Regions from separate parts of the Faecalibacterium duncaniae genome, predicted to be linked through region 2. Evidence: a T-box and tRNA genes for the amino acid it is inferred to sense, from the RefSeq annotation. Region 2 holds a T-box; the other holds one or more tRNA genes.
The links. A T-box is a leader RNA that pairs with one kind of tRNA and senses whether it is charged. The one in region 2 lies ahead of GXM22_RS03075 (valine--tRNA ligase), so its partner is inferred to be a tRNA-Val.

Region 1: it encodes a tRNA-Val, which carries the amino acid that the T-box ahead of GXM22_RS03075 (valine--tRNA ligase) is inferred to sense. The anticodon was not compared.

The regions. Positions count from the first base shown of each region.
Region 1 covers NZ_CP048437.1:2,011,011-2,018,277, reverse strand. Annotated here, with positions in the region: gene pfkB (1-phosphofructokinase) at 66-971, opposite strand; gene GXM22_RS09795 (DeoR/GlpR family DNA-binding transcription regulator) at 968-1,732, opposite strand; gene gltA (NADPH-dependent glutamate synthase) at 2,013-3,407, opposite strand; gene GXM22_RS09785 (sulfide/dihydroorotate dehydrogenase-like FAD/NAD-binding protein) at 3,409-4,254, opposite strand; tRNA gene GXM22_RS09780 (tRNA-Gly) at 4,590-4,665, shown strand; tRNA gene GXM22_RS09775 (tRNA-Val) at 4,672-4,747, shown strand; tRNA gene GXM22_RS09770 (tRNA-Asp) at 4,751-4,824, shown strand; tRNA gene GXM22_RS09765 (tRNA-Phe) at 4,853-4,925, shown strand; tRNA gene GXM22_RS09760 (tRNA-Gly) at 4,934-5,009, shown strand; gene GXM22_RS09755 (ABC transporter ATP-binding protein) at 5,109-6,893, shown strand; gene GXM22_RS09750 (ABC transporter ATP-binding protein) at 6,890-7,267, shown strand, end outside.
Region 2 covers NZ_CP048437.1:652,939-660,205, reverse strand. Annotated here, with positions in the region: gene spoIIAB (anti-sigma F factor) at 15-455, opposite strand; gene GXM22_RS03090 (anti-sigma factor antagonist) at 458-772, opposite strand; gene GXM22_RS03085 (folylpolyglutamate synthase/dihydrofolate synthase family protein) at 953-2,218, opposite strand; gene GXM22_RS03080 (VanZ family protein) at 2,223-2,732, opposite strand; gene GXM22_RS03075 (valine--tRNA ligase) at 2,737-5,442, opposite strand; T-box leader at 5,499-5,730, opposite strand; gene GXM22_RS03070 (bifunctional homocysteine S-methyltransferase/methylenetetrahydrofolate reductase) at 5,762-7,267, opposite strand, start outside.

The sequences.
Region 1 (7,267 bases), 1.4 Mb from region 2:
TGTCAAGACCTCCCACTTTGGGGGAGGTGGCATTGCGTCAGCAATGACGGAGAGGGTGAGCTGCCTTAAATTTGACCAAACAATTCTTCGATCTTTTCTTTCGTTGCCAGCCCAAGGCTGAACGCGGTGGCACTGCCGCAGGCGGTGCCCAGCCTGAGGGCCTGCTCATAGCTGCCGCTTTGCAGATAACCTGCCACAAAACCGGCCACCATGCTGTCGCCTGCGCCCACGCTGTTCACGACCTTGCCTTTGGGGCAGCCGATGCGGTGCACCTCGCCGTGCTCATCCACCAGCAGAGCGCCGTTCCCGGCCATGCTCACCAGCACGTTTCGGGCACCCTTTTCCTGCAGAGCGCGGGCGGCGGCGGTGATCTCTTCGTCCGTTTTCAGCTCCCGGCCCACGATCTCGCCCAGCTCGTGATCGTTGGGCTTGATCAGGAAGGGGTGATAGGGGAGGACGTTGACCAGCAGATCCTGGGTGGCATCCACCACGGCCCGCACGCCGTGGCCCTCCAGCCCTGCCAGCAGCCGCTCGTAGGTGCTCTGGGAAAGGCTCTTGGGGATGCTGCCCGCCAGAATGAGGATGTCGTCAGGCTGCAGGGTGTCCAGCTGGGCTTCCAGCTGCTGCATGGCACTTTCCGGGATGCTGGGGCCTGCGCCGTTCAGCTCAGTCTCGGTGCCCGCCTTGATCTTGACGTTGATGCGGGTCATGCCCTCGGCCAGATGGATGAAATCGGTCCGGAGCCCCTGCGCGGCCAGACCCCGCTCCAGCCAGGCACCGGTCTCACCGGCCACAAAGCCCAGAGCCACGCTCTCACAGCCCAGCTCCCGGAGCACGCCGGAAACATTGATGCCCTTGCCGCCCAGCACGCAGTCCTCCCCGGCGGCGCGGTTCACCTCGCCCACCTCAAGGGGCCTGTCGAGACGGACGACATAATCGATGGCAGGATTGAACGTTACAGTGTAGATCATACCTCGGTCTCCTTTATCAGAGTGTATTGCCGGTATTTGGGGTTGGGGCACCGGTTCGTCAGGATGGCACCGCTGTGCAGATCACAGATGACGGCGGGGTAGACCTGCGCGAATTTGGTGTCGTCCACCAGGAACCACGCTTCCCGCGCCCGGTGGAGAGCCGCAGCCTTGACGGCTGCCTCCTCGGGGTCTGGGGTGGTAAAGCCGGAACCCAGCGCCACGCCATTGGCTCCCATGAAGGCTTTGGTGAAATTGTACTGCTGGATGGCAGTCAGCGCAGCCGCCCCGATGATGGCCTCGGTCTGGGGCCGCAGCAGCCCGCCGGGCAGGAACACCCGGCAGCCTTTCTGGGCCAGCAGGCGGGCGTGGGCCACGCCGTTGGTCACATAGCTGGCGTTCAGGGCCGGGCCGCTCAGCGCCCGTGCCAGAGCCAGCGTGCTGGAGCCTGCATCCAGATAGATGAAATCTTCCGGCAGGATCAGTTCTGCCGCCGCCTGGGCGATGCTCTGCTTCTGACTGACGGCCAGCTCTTCCTTGGCGGCCATGGTAGGCTCGTCGGTGCGGAAGGGGCTGTCCGGCAGGGTGGCCCCGCCGTGCACCTTGTTCAGTTTGCCCAGCTTGTCCAGCTCGTTCAGGTCGCGCCGGATGGTGGATTCGCTTGCATTCAACGCCTCGCACAACTCCTGCACGGTGGCGGTGCGCTGCCGCGCCAGCAGATCCAAAATCAGGCTGAATCGTTCTTCTGCCAGCATCGGGAACATTCCCCCTTGTTCGATTTATATGATTGATTTTGATTGACATTGGCGGGTTCTGACCGCCTTGTACCCTTATTATAGCAAAATTTCAGTCAAAATCAATCAGATTCCGCCAAGTTTGAGCGACAAAATATTGCTCTGTTTTTTGGGCAGGATGCATAAAGAGTGGGATACAACAAAAAGGCCGACACTCCACAATGGAATGTCGGCTGAATCTCTCACCGCTTCGGTCTGGCTGTGCCAGCGCCTTGCGGAGCTCTCCTAATAGGGGAGCCAGGGATCACGGTTACTTATTCTGGATGTACTCGTCCATGGCCTTGGCGGCTGCCTTACCGGCACCCATGGCCTTGATGACGGTGGCGGCACCGGTCACGGCATCGCCGCCGGCGTACACGCCCTCACGGCTGGTCTTGCCCTCGTCACCCTCGGTGACGATGCAGCCGTGCTTGTTGGTCTCCAGGCCGGGAGTGGTGGAGCGGATCAGGGGGTTGGGGCTGGTGCCCAGGCTCATGATCACGGTGTCCACATCCATGGTGAATTCGCTGCCCTTCTTCTCGATGGGGCGGCGGCGGCCGGAAGCGTCGGGCTCACCCAGCTCCATCTCAATGCAGGTGATGGACTTGACGAAGCCTTCGTCGTTGGCGTGGATCTCCACAGGGTTGCACAGGGTCTTGAAGATGATGCCCTCTTCCTCGGCGTGCTCGACCTCCTCCTTACGGGCAGGCAGCTCGGCCATGCCGCGGCGGTAGACGATGTACACAGTCTCAGCACCCAGACGCAGGGCGCTGCGGGCAGCATCCATGGCCACGTTGCCGCCGCCCACAACGGCCACCTTTTTGCCGGTGCGGATGGGGGTCTTGCTGGTGGGCAGGTAGGCCTTCATCAGGTTGGAGCGGGTCAGGAACTCGTTGGCGGAGTACACGCCCTTCAGGCTCTCGCCGGGGATGCCCATGAAGCGGGGCAGACCGGCACCGGAGCCAACGAACACGGCCTCGTAGCCGTACTCGTCCATCAGCTCGTCGATGGTCAGCACCTTGCCGATGACCATGTTGCACTCAAAATCTACGCCCATCTTCTTCAGGCCGTCGATCTCCTGCTGCACGATGGCCTTGGGCAGACGGAACTCGGGGATGCCGTACATCAGCACGCCGCCGGCCACATGCAGGGCCTCGTAGACGGTGACCTTATAGCCCAGCTTGGCCAGATCGCCTGCGGCAGTCAGACCGGCAGGGCCAGCGCCGATGATGGCGACCTTGTGGCCGTTCCATGCGGGCACGATGGGGGCGGTGTGGACATTTTCACGGTGCCAGTCGGCCACAAAGCGCTCCAGGCGGCCGATGCCCACGGGCTCGTTCTTGATGCCGCGGGTGCACTTGCCCTCGCACTGGCTCTCCTGGGGGCAGACACGGCCGCAGACGGCGGGCAGGGAGGAGGAGCGGGCAATGACCTGATAGGCGGCTTCAAAGTCGCCCTCGGCCACATGACCGATGAACTCGGGGATATCGATGCCCACGGGGCAGCCGGTCTGGCAGGGCTTATTCTTGCAGTGGATGCAGCGCTTTGCCTCGTTCACGGCCATCTCTTCGGTATAGCCCAGTGCAACTTCCTCAAAGTTCTTGTTGCGGACGTTGGGGTCCTGGGTGGGCATGGGGCACTTTTTGGGATCCATATTGAAAGCCATCTTACTTTGCCTCCTCAGTCTTGAACAGATTGCAGGCCTTCTCGCGGGCCTTTGCCTCAAAGGGGCGGTACATGGTGCCGCGGGCCATGGCTTCGTCGAAATCGACGAGGTCACCGTCAAAGTCGGGACCGTCCACGCAGGCAAACTTGGTCTCGCCGCCCACGGTCAGGCGGCAGCCGCCGCACATGCCGGTGCCATCGATCATAATGGGGTTCATGGAGACAATGCTCTTCAGCCCGTGCTTCTGGCAGGTCTTGACGACGAATTTCATCATGATCAGCGGGCCGATGGTGATGACCAGATCATACTGGTTGCCGGCGGCCACCAGCTCGTCCAGAGCGGCAGTGACCACACCCTTGGTGCCGTAGCTGCCGTCATCGGTCATAATGCGCAGCTCGTCACTGCAGGCGTTGAACTCGTCCTCGAGGATGAGCAGATCCTTATTGCGGAAGCCGATGACGCTGTGGACGGTGCAGCCCTGGTCATGCAGCTCCTTGGCAATGGGCAGGGCGATGGCGCAGCCCACGCCGCCGCCCACAACACAGACCTTTTTCAGGCCCTCGGTCTCGGTGGCGCGGCCCAAGGGGCCCACAAAGTCATGGACGCTGTCGCCTGCGTTCAGGCTGTTCAGCTCCATGGTGGTGCCGCCCACGATCTGGAAAATGATATCCACAGTGCCCTTTTCACGGTCGTAACCGGCCACGGTCAGGGGGATGCGCTCGCTGTCCTCAAACGGGCGCACAATGATGAACTGGCCCGGCTTTGCCTTTTTGGCAATGAGCGGGGCTTCAATGACCATCTTTGTCACGGTGGGGTTCAGCGCGACCTTTTCAGTGATCTTGTACATTGCGGTTGCTCCTTTTTCTGGCAAAATCTCGGCACAAAAATACGTCTGCCCGCCCGCGCGGCACAGCAGACGTGTTTTTGTGCAACTTTTTGACAAGTTTATTATAACCTCTTTAAGAAGGGAACGCAACCGAATTTTCTTTGTGTCTGCCGCCGCAAAGCTGAAACATTTCGGTTTCATTCCGGTTTCGGCTTTGTTTTTGAAAAACAGGCGCAGACAGGCGTGTTTTGCAAAAAGTCTGATTTTTTGGAAATTTGTTGTTGACAAAGCCTGCGTTTTACGCTATAATAGCCAACGTCGCCGGGAGCGAAACCCCGGCAGACCACATGAAATGTGCGGCCGTAGCTCATCTGGTAGAGCGCCACCTTGCCAAGGTGGAGGTAGCGAGTTCGAGCCTCGTCGGCCGCTCCATTTTGTGGAAGTTTAGCTCAGCTGGGAGAGCATCTGCCTTACAAGCAGAGGGTCAGCGGTTCGAGCCCGTTAACTTCCACCATGTGGCCCGGTAGCTCAGTTGGTTAGAGCACCAGCCTGTCACGCTGGGGGTCGTCGGTTCGAGCCCGATCCGGGTCGCTGCTGCTTCTCTGGAAGCAGCTTATATGCCTCTGTAGCTCAGTCGGTAGAGCAGGGGACTGAAAATCCCCGTGTCATTGGTTCGATTCCGATCGGAGGCACTTTATATGCGGCCGTAGCTCATCTGGTAGAGCGCCACCTTGCCAAGGTGGAGGTAGCGAGTTCGAGCCTCGTCGGCCGCTCCAGACAAACAAGCCACTGCAAAACATGATTCGTCGTGTGATGCAGCGGCTTTTTTGTACATTGAAAGCTTTTTTGGAATTGGAAAAGGAGGGAAAAACGCAGTGATATTCGGAAAGTACATCAACCGGTATTACCTCAAGCATGCTCCCGTACTGCTGCTGGGCCTTGCCGCCCTGCTGACGGTGGATTACATCCAGCTTTTGATCCCGCAGCTCTACCGGCTGGTCATCAACGGGGTGAACCTTGGCCAGGTGGTGGTGAACGGTGAGACGTTGCTCTTTACCAAAGAGGTGCTGCTGCAGCACATCTGCCTGCCCATGATCTGGATCGTGGTGCTGATGGTCATTGGGCGCTTTTTGTGGCGCATCTGTTTCTTCGGCTCGGCGGTGCGGGTCGCGGCAGACCTGCGGGAGCGGATGTTCGACCACAGCCGCAGGCTGTCCCAGCAGTACTATCAGGTGAACAAGGTCGGCAACCTGATGAGCCTGTACACCAACGACCTGGACACCATTCAGGAGTGCTTCGGCGACGGCGTGCTGATGTTCTTCGACGCGCTGACCCTGGGTCTGCTGGCTCTTTATAAGATGTGGACCATGGACGTGCGGCTGACCCTGCTGGCCCTGATCCCGGCGCTGCTCATGTTTGCCATCGGCACCCAGATGAGCAAGGTGATGACCCGGCGCTGGGAGGAGCGGCAGGAGGCCTTCTCCGGCCTTTCCGATTTCGCGCAGGAGAACTTTTCCGGCATTGCGGTCATCAAGGCCTTTGTCAAGGAATACAAGGAACTGCAGGCCTTCCGGAAGCTGAACAAGGAAAACGAGGAGATCAACGTGACCTACACGAAGATCGCCACCCTGCTGGAGGTGCTGGTGACCCTGTTCGTGGAGTCCGTGGTCTGCATCATTCTGGGTTACGGCGGTTATCTGGTCTATCAGGGCCGGTTCAACGCCGGCCAGCTGGTGGAGTACATCGGCTACTTTGAGGCCATCGTCTGGCCCATCATGGCTGTGTCCATGCTGATCGAAAAGACCAGCCGCGGCAAGGCCTCCCTGAACCGCATCACCGAGCTGCTGGATGCCCCCATCGATGTGGCCGACCGCCCCGGCGTGGCCGACCTGACCGACCCCAAAGGCGGCATCGAGTTCCGCCACCTGAACTTCCGCTACCCGGACGGCGAGTACGATGTGCTGCGGGATATCTCCTTTACCATCGCGCCCGGCGAGAGCGTGGGCATCGTGGGCAAGACCGGTGCGGGCAAGACCGCCCTGGTGGACCTGCTGCTGCGCACCTATAATGTGCCGGACGGAACCCTGTTTGTGGACGGCAGGGATGTGAACAGCCTTTCCATCCACTCGGTGCGCAATGCCTGTGCCTACGTTCCGCAGGATAATTTCCTGTTCTCGGACACCATCGCCCACAACATTGCCTTTGGTGTGGACGATGCCACCCCCGAGGACATCGAGCGGGCGGCAAGCATGGCCGATGTGCGGGATAATATCGTGGATTTCAAGGACGGCTACGAGACCGTTCTGGGCGAACGCGGCGTGACGGTGTCCGGCGGCCAGAAACAGCGCATCTCCATCGCCCGCGCCCTGCTCAAGGACGCGCCCATCCTGATCCTGGATGACTCCGTCTCGGCGGTGGATACCAGCACCGAGAAGATCATTCTGGACAACCTCAAGAACAGCCGGGCAGGCAAGACCACCCTGCTCATTGCCCACCGCATTTCCACGGTGGAGCGGCTGGACAAGATCATCTTCCTCAACGAGGGCCGGGTGGAAGCCGTCGGCCCCCATGATCAGCTGTATGCTTCCTGCCCGGAGTACCGCCGGATGGTCGATCTGCAGCGGCTGGAGGATGAGACGAAGGGAGGCGAAAACGCATGATGCATCTGAATCCGTTGGTTCTGGTGGGCGCTGTCATCGGCGTGATCACCGCCCTGCTGGTGGCAGCTTATGCCGCCGCCAAGGACAAAAAGACCGCTATGGGCTTTGAGCGCAACATGGAGGACGGCGAGATCATGCGCCGCCTTGCCCGCTATGCCCGGCCCTACCTGAGCAAATTCCTCATCGTGGGCCTGCTGATGCTCTTCTCCATTGCCTACGATATCATTTCACCCCTCATCGTGGGCCGCATCGAGGAGCTGGTGGCCGGGGAGTTTGAACTCCGCGCCCTCTTCCTGGGCGTGTCAGTGTATGCAGGCGTGCTGGTGTTCTCCATGGGCAGCACCTACCTGCAGGCCGTGATCCTGCAGCGGGTG
Region 2 (7,267 bases):
TCCCTCATTTCCTTTTATGTAGAGGGCTTTTCCTCCAGATGCTTTGTCAGAATGACCCGGGTGCCCCGGCCGGGAGCGGAGCGCACACTGACTTTATCCATAAAGCTCTGCATGACCGCAAAACCGAGACCGGAGCGCTCCTCCGGGTTGCCGGTGGTGAAGAGCGGCTCCATCGCTCTGGGGATATCCGGGATGCCGACCCCTTTGTCTGCGATCACGATTCTGACCACCCGCCCCGGATAAACGGAGACTGTCATGGTGATGGGTCCCACCCGGTCGGGGTAGGCGTGGACGATGCAGTTGGTGACGGCTTCGGATACCGCCGTTTTCAGGTCAGCCAGCTGGGGCACGGTGGGGTCATACCGGGCCAGAAAAGCCGCTGCCGCACCGCGGGCATACGCTTCGTTGACGCTGAGGGAATCAAATTGGATCCTGGTCGTGTTTTCCGCTTTCATCTTCATTCCTCCTGTCCTGCATCCGTGCAGGGGATATTGGCCAGCCGCAGAACGCGGCGCAGCTGCTCCGGGGCGTGCTGGATACGCAGGGTTCCGCCCAGACTGCGGGCGCAGCGCTGGCGGCCCAGAATCAGCCCCACCCCGGACGAATCCATAAACCCAACCCCGCCCAGATCGAGCACCAGTGTTTTGGGGGTGCGGGCCAAAAGGGCATCGTCCAGCTGGATGCGCAGGTTCTGTGCTGCATCGTGGTCGATTTCACCTGCCAGATAGGCATAGAGCAGATCGTCCGCCGCACTGAATGTAACTGTTGCCATTTTCTGTCCTTTCCTTGCGTGAATCGCTCAGGCTTGTCCGGCCTGCCGGAGGCTTCCCCTTTCCGGGAGGTCGGCAGTGCGAGACATTGATTGAGCGGTTTCTTCTAAAATAAAAAGAGCCTGTACACGTTTCCATCAGTGTACAGGCTCTTCCGGGCATATTTTAGAAAAGGGTGTCGCTTACTTTTCAGCCAGCAGATCGGCAGCTTCCAGTGCGATGGCTTCGCCGCCGCAGATCAGCAGGCCGCGGCGGCTGTTGGCCCGGGCAAGCTCCACGGCTTCGGCCAGGCTCCCGCAGAGCTCGGCATCAAAGTGGTAGCGTGCCTTTTCCAGCAGGCGCTCGGTCATGGCGGCATCTGTACCCGCCGGGGGAACGAGGAACACCTTATCAAAGGGATTCTCGCTCATGCCGGGCATGGTGGTACGGTCTTTTTTCTGGGTCTCAGCCGTCAAGCCGCTTTCCAGCGCGGAGAAGAAGGCCTCGGCTCCTTCTTCCTCTGCCAGACCGATGACAGCGCTCAGGTGGCGCACCTTGGCCATGTTCAGGACGTGGAGCAGGGCAATGGCCTGCTGCGGGGTGCGGCAGGCATCCAGCACCACCAGCGGGCGCTGGGAGAGGACCCGGATGCTGCTGCGGTTCTCCACAGCGGCCAGACCTTCCAGAATGGCTTCATCGGGGATGTCATAGCCCTTTTTGCAGAGGGCCAGGGCCAGCTCCACCGCAATGGCGGCACTGCCCGCCGCGTGACGGCCCAGGAAGGCCAGCGGCACGGTATAGCCGCCGTAGTCCACACGGCTGGCGAACTTTTCGGCTTCGAGGAAGGTGATATCATCGGGGTCCGGCACGACCAGCTCACAGTCTGCCTTACCGGCGGCCACGATGAGCTCACTGACCACAGCCTTGGGCTGCTCAGGCGCGGTGACGCAGATGCTGCCCTTGCGCATGACACCGGCCGCCAGCGCGGCGGAGCGCTCCAGTGAGGCGCTGATGCCGTCCGGGCCGATGGAGGTGACCGCACAGACCGGCATCTTGGGCAGGGCCTCGGCAAGTCCCGCATCGGGCAGTTCCACCACGGCCAGCGCACAGCCTGCCTCGCCAAAGCAGCGGGCAGCGGCAGCCAGCTCGGCAGCCGCACGGGGCAGGGTCTCCCGGGCGCTCAGGATCTCGGCGGCCTGTGCAAGCAGCTCCGGTGCCACAGGCTCCCCATTCACCCGGATGCGGGCAGAGAGCGGCTCACAGCCTGCGTGGTAGCTGCCGGTAACGAGACCGGCAGCTCTGAGCACCGCCGCCGTGAGGGCGGCGGCAGTCGTTTTGCCAGCCGTACCGGCTACGCCCAGATAATCCACCCGGCCTGCCTTGGCAGAAAGGGCTTCCTGCAGCTGCCGGGTCGGGGCAAAGCCCTCGGGCAGAGATACAAAATAGGCATTTGCCTGTTCAATGGTCATTGCGTCAAACCTCGTTTCGATGTTGATAGAGAATGATGCACATCCGGACAAGCCCCAGCAGGATGAGCCCCACCAGCAGGCCGGTCATCACACCGGAAAAATCGATCCAGATATCGGTGACCTGGCCGCTGCGGCCCGGCACAAAGAGCTGGATGGTCTCATCGGTCAGGGCTGTGAGCAGGCCGCCCAGCATGGGCCAGGACACATGCTTGAAGAAATGCCGGGTGTACACCCGCAGGCAGAGCATGAGCAGGAAGCCTTCCAGCAGATACTCGCAGAAATGCGCCAGCTTGCGCACGATGTGCATGGTGAGCCGGTCGGCGGCACCGGGAAGGCCCAGATGCCGCAGGATGCCCTGCAGTATCCCCAGTACCCGGCCGCTGGCCCCCTCGGACACATCCGCGATCTGCAGAGAGTTCGAGAAGATGAACACGATGCAGCCGATGAGGGCAAAAGTAAAGATCACCCGCCACGCGATGAGCCACGGGGAGGTGCGTTGATTCTGTTCCTGCATCCGCTTAGCCCAGAGCCTTGATGCTCTGCTCGATGTTGGCCAGCTTGCTCTGGCTGTTGGTGCGCTTTGCGCGGATCTCTTCCACCAGAGCTGCGGGGGCACGCTCCACGAACTTGGGGTTGGCCAGCTGGTTCTCGAACATGGCCAGTTCCTTCTCGGCCTTGGCCTTTTCCTTGTTCAGGCGGGCCAGCTCCTTCTCGCGGTCGATCAGCTCCATCATGGGGATAAAGCCGCGGGCGGTGTGGGTGGACACCTGCACCATGCCATCGGTGCTGCCCTCGTACTTTTCCGTAAAGGTCACGTCGGTGGCAAAGGCAAACTTTGCCAGATAGACCTCTGCATTCCGGAAGGGAGCGGGATCAGCCGTCTCGATGATCATACTGGTCTTTTTGGCAGGATGGACATTCATCTCGGTGCGCATGGTGCGGACTGCCTTGATGTAGTCCATGACCTTTTCAAAGGCTTCCTCTTCCTCGGCCCAGTTGTGTGCCTCGTCAAAGGTGGGCCAGCTCTGGGTCATAATGGTCTCGGCGGAGCCGGGCAGGGCCTGATACAGCTCCTCCGTGATGAAGGGCATGAAGGGATGCAGCAGCTTGAGAGCCTTGTCCAGCACATACACCAGCACACGGCGGGCGGTATCTGCCTGCTCTGCATCGCCGGAGTTCAGGCGGGGCTTTGCGATCTCGATGAACCAGTCGCAGTAGACATCCCAGATGAAGCTGTTGATCTTGGCAGCGGCCAGACCCATCTCGAAGTGGTCGAGGTTGTCGGTCATGGCACCGGCCACCTGATTCAGCTTGGTCAGCACCCACTTGTCGCTCATGTCCAGCTTGCTCTCCTCGGGCAGGCCGGGCTGGAAGTCCTCGGGCAGGTTCATCAGGACAAAACGGGTGGCGTTCCAAAGCTTATTAGCAAAGTTGCGGGCAGCCTCCACCTTCTTTTCGCTGTAACGCATATCGTTGCCAGGGGTGGAGCCGTCCAGCAGCATGAAGCGCAGTGCATCCGCGCCGTACTGGGCAATGACCTCCAGCGGGTCGATGCCGTTGCCCAGGCTCTTGGACATCTTGCGGCCCTGGCTGTCGCGGACGATGCCGTGGATGCAGACAGTGTCGAAGGGGGCCTTGCCGGTGTAGGCCAGGCCGGAGAAGATCATGCGGCTGACCCAGAAGCCGATGATATCATAGCCGGTGACCAGCGTGTTGGTGGGGTAGAAATACTTCAGGTCCGCGCTGTCCTCATTGGGCCAGCCCAGAGTGCTGAAGGGCCACAGAGCGGAGGAGAACCAGGTATCCAGCGTATCGGGGTCCTGGGTGAAGTGGCTGCCGCCGCACTTGGGGCAGGTGCAGGGCATCTCTTTGGCGACCACGGTCTCGCCGCAGTCATTGCAGTAGAAGGCCGGGATCTGGTGGCCCCACCACAGCTGACGGCTGATGCACCAGTCGCGGGTGCCTTTCATCCAGTTGAGGTAGTTCTTGGTAAAGCGCTCGGGCACGAACTTGATCTCGCCCTTCTCCACGCTCTCGATGGCGGGCTTTGCCAGCGGCTCCATCTTGACGAACCACTGCTTGGAGACCATGGGCTCGATGGTGGAGTGGCAGCGGTAGCAGGTACCGACCTCGTGCTTCAGGGGCTCGATCTCCTTCAGGAAGCCGCCCTCCTTCAGGTCTGCCAGAATGGCCTTGCGGGCCTCGAGGGTGGTCATGCCGGCGTACTTGCCGCAGTCCAGCACCTCGGGCTCGTTCACGGTGTTCTTGCCTGCGGCAAACAGTGCATCGGCAGCGGCCTTATCGGCAGCACCGGTCATGTGGCCGTCGTAGGTAAACACCCGAACGATGGGCAGATCATGGCGCAGACCCACTTCAAAGTCGTTGGGGTCGTGGGCGGGGGTGATCTTGACGACACCGGTGCCCTTGGTCATATCAGCATGCTCGTCGCAGACGATGGGGATCTCCTTGTTCAGCAGGGGCAGGACAACATGGCAGCCGTGGAGGTGGGCATAGCGGGGGTCCTCGCCGTTGATGGCAACAGCGGTATCACCCAGCATGGTCTCGGGGCGGGTGGTTGCCAGCTCCAGCATCTCACCGGTCTCCTTGACCGGGTAGAGCAGGTGCCAGAAATTGCCGTCCTTTTCCTCGTACTCCACCTCAGCATCCGAGATGGAGGTGTTGCAGTGGGGGCACCAGTTGACCATCCGGTTGCCGCGGTAGATCAGGCCCTTGTCGTACAGGCGCACGAACACTTCCTTGACGGCATCCGAGCAGCCCTCGTCCATGGTAAAGCGCTCCCGCTGCCAGTCACAGCTGGTGCCCAGCTTTTTCAGCTGGCTGACGATGCGGTTGCCGTACTTGGTCTTCCAGTCCCAGGCGCGCTCCAGGAAACCGTCGCGGCCCACCATCTCCTTGGTCAGGCCCTCGGCACGCATGGCCTCCACGACCTTGGCCTCGGTGGCGATGGATGCGTGGTCGGTGCCGGGCACCCACAGGGCGGCATAGCCCTGCATCCGCTTGGTGCGGATGAGCACATCCTGCATGGTGTTATCCAGCGCATGGCCCATGTGGAGCTGGCCGGTCACGTTCGGAGGGGGCATGACGATGGTGTAAGGCTTCTTGTCGGGGTCCGCTTCCGTGTGGAAGTAGCCGCCGTCCTGCCAGAACTGGTAGATACGGTCTTCCACCTGGCTGGGATCGTACTGTTTTGCGAGTTCTTTCATTGTATCCTCCCAAAAATGTGATGAGTGGGACGAAAAAAGCCGCCCCACGGAACGTTCCATGGGACGGCTGTAAACTACATACCGCGGTACCACCCAAATTGCACCGGCTGCAAACACAGCCCGTGCCCCTTGATGCCCCGGTAACGTGGGGCAGCTCCGAGGGCGGCTACTGGCTTCACCGCCCCTGCTCAAAAGCGACAGTGCGCGGCGCTTACCTGCCGGGCTCTCACCTGCCCCCGGCTCTCTGCAAGGCGGTTTGCCGCGCACACTCTTTCTCGTTGCATTTATACAAAGAATATAACGTTTTTTTTGCGTTTTGTCAATATGCTCCGAGAACTTCCTGCTTCAATCTGCCGATCAGCCGCTCCATTAGGGCCACCCGGTTGAAGGGGGTCATCAGGTAGAGGCCGTCCGCATACGGCAGGGCGGCCTTTGCCATTTCCAGCGAGATGGCAAGACCCAGCTCCTCGCCCTGGGCACGGTCGAGCCCGGCAAACTTTTCAATGATCCAGTCCTCCACATGGATGCCGTTGATCTCGTTCTCCATGAAGATGGCGTTGCGCTGGCTGACCACCGGCATGATACCGGCCAGGATCCTTGCATCGGCCCCCAGCGTCTCCCGGGACTTTTTCAGGTTTTCCACCGCCTGTGCCGAGAGCACCGGCTGGGTCAGAAAGCCGCTCATGCCGTTTTCCAGCTTCTCCTTTGCCCGGCGCAGCTCCACATCAAAGTTGCGGGCGTTCAGATTCAGGGCACCGAACACGGTCATGGGGCCGGGCATCTCCCGGCCTTCCCCTGCCAGCGAGACGATGTATTGGGCCAGCTTGCGGGAGTTGAACTGGTAAACGTTCTTCACCTCGTCCCGCTCCGCCGTGGGGATGGGATCACCGGTGATGGCCAGCACCTCCCGCACGCCCTCGGCATACAGGCCCAGCAGCAGAGCCTTGGTGGCGTTCAGGTTGCGGTCGCGGCAGGTCATGTGGGGCAGGGTGCACAGCCCCAGCTCCCGGTGGACCCGGCAGGCCACCAGAGAGGAATCCATCCGGGCCTGTGCAATGGGGCAGTCGGCAATGGTCAGCAGGTCAGCGCCCGCCGCCTGCAGCTTTTTTGCCCCTTCCAGATAACCGGTCAGGTCCGCATTGCGGGGAGAATCCAGCTCAATGGCAATGACCTTTTCCCCTGCGTTCAGCTTGCGCAGGAAAGCGTCCTCATTTTCCACCGTCTGTTCCTTCACGGTGGAAAACTCTTCTGCCGGAGCCGTTTTTTTCACCACGGTCAGGCTGTCCAGCTCCGCCCGCAGGGCGGCAATGTGGGCAGGGGTAGTGCCGCAGCAGCCGCCCAGGATCTGAACCGTGCCCTCGGCGGCCAGACGGCCCAGCTCCCTTGCAAAGTACTCCGGCCTGCCCTGATACTTCACCTGCGTCCGGGTGACAACGGGATAACCCGCGTTGGGCATGACCGACAGGGGCAGCGTGCCCCCCAGCTGCTTTGCCAGTGTGCGCATGGCACCGGGTGCCGACACGCAGTTCAGGCCCACGGCATCCACGATGCCGCTTTCCTGCATCCGCCGGGCAAGGTCTTTGCAGTACATGCCTTCCCGGGTGTAGCCATCGGGCAGGACTGCAAAGGACACCAGCACAAAGGCATCCGGCACTTCCGCCCTGATGGCCCCCACGGCATCCAGAAGGCCCGCATCGGAGCTCAGGGTCTCGAACAGGAAATTTCTGGCTCCCAGCGCCGCGAACTGCTTTGCCACAGCCGTATATACCTGCCCCGCCGGAACTGCCTCGGTATCCGGAGCCGGGCCGAGGTCGGCAAAAACGGC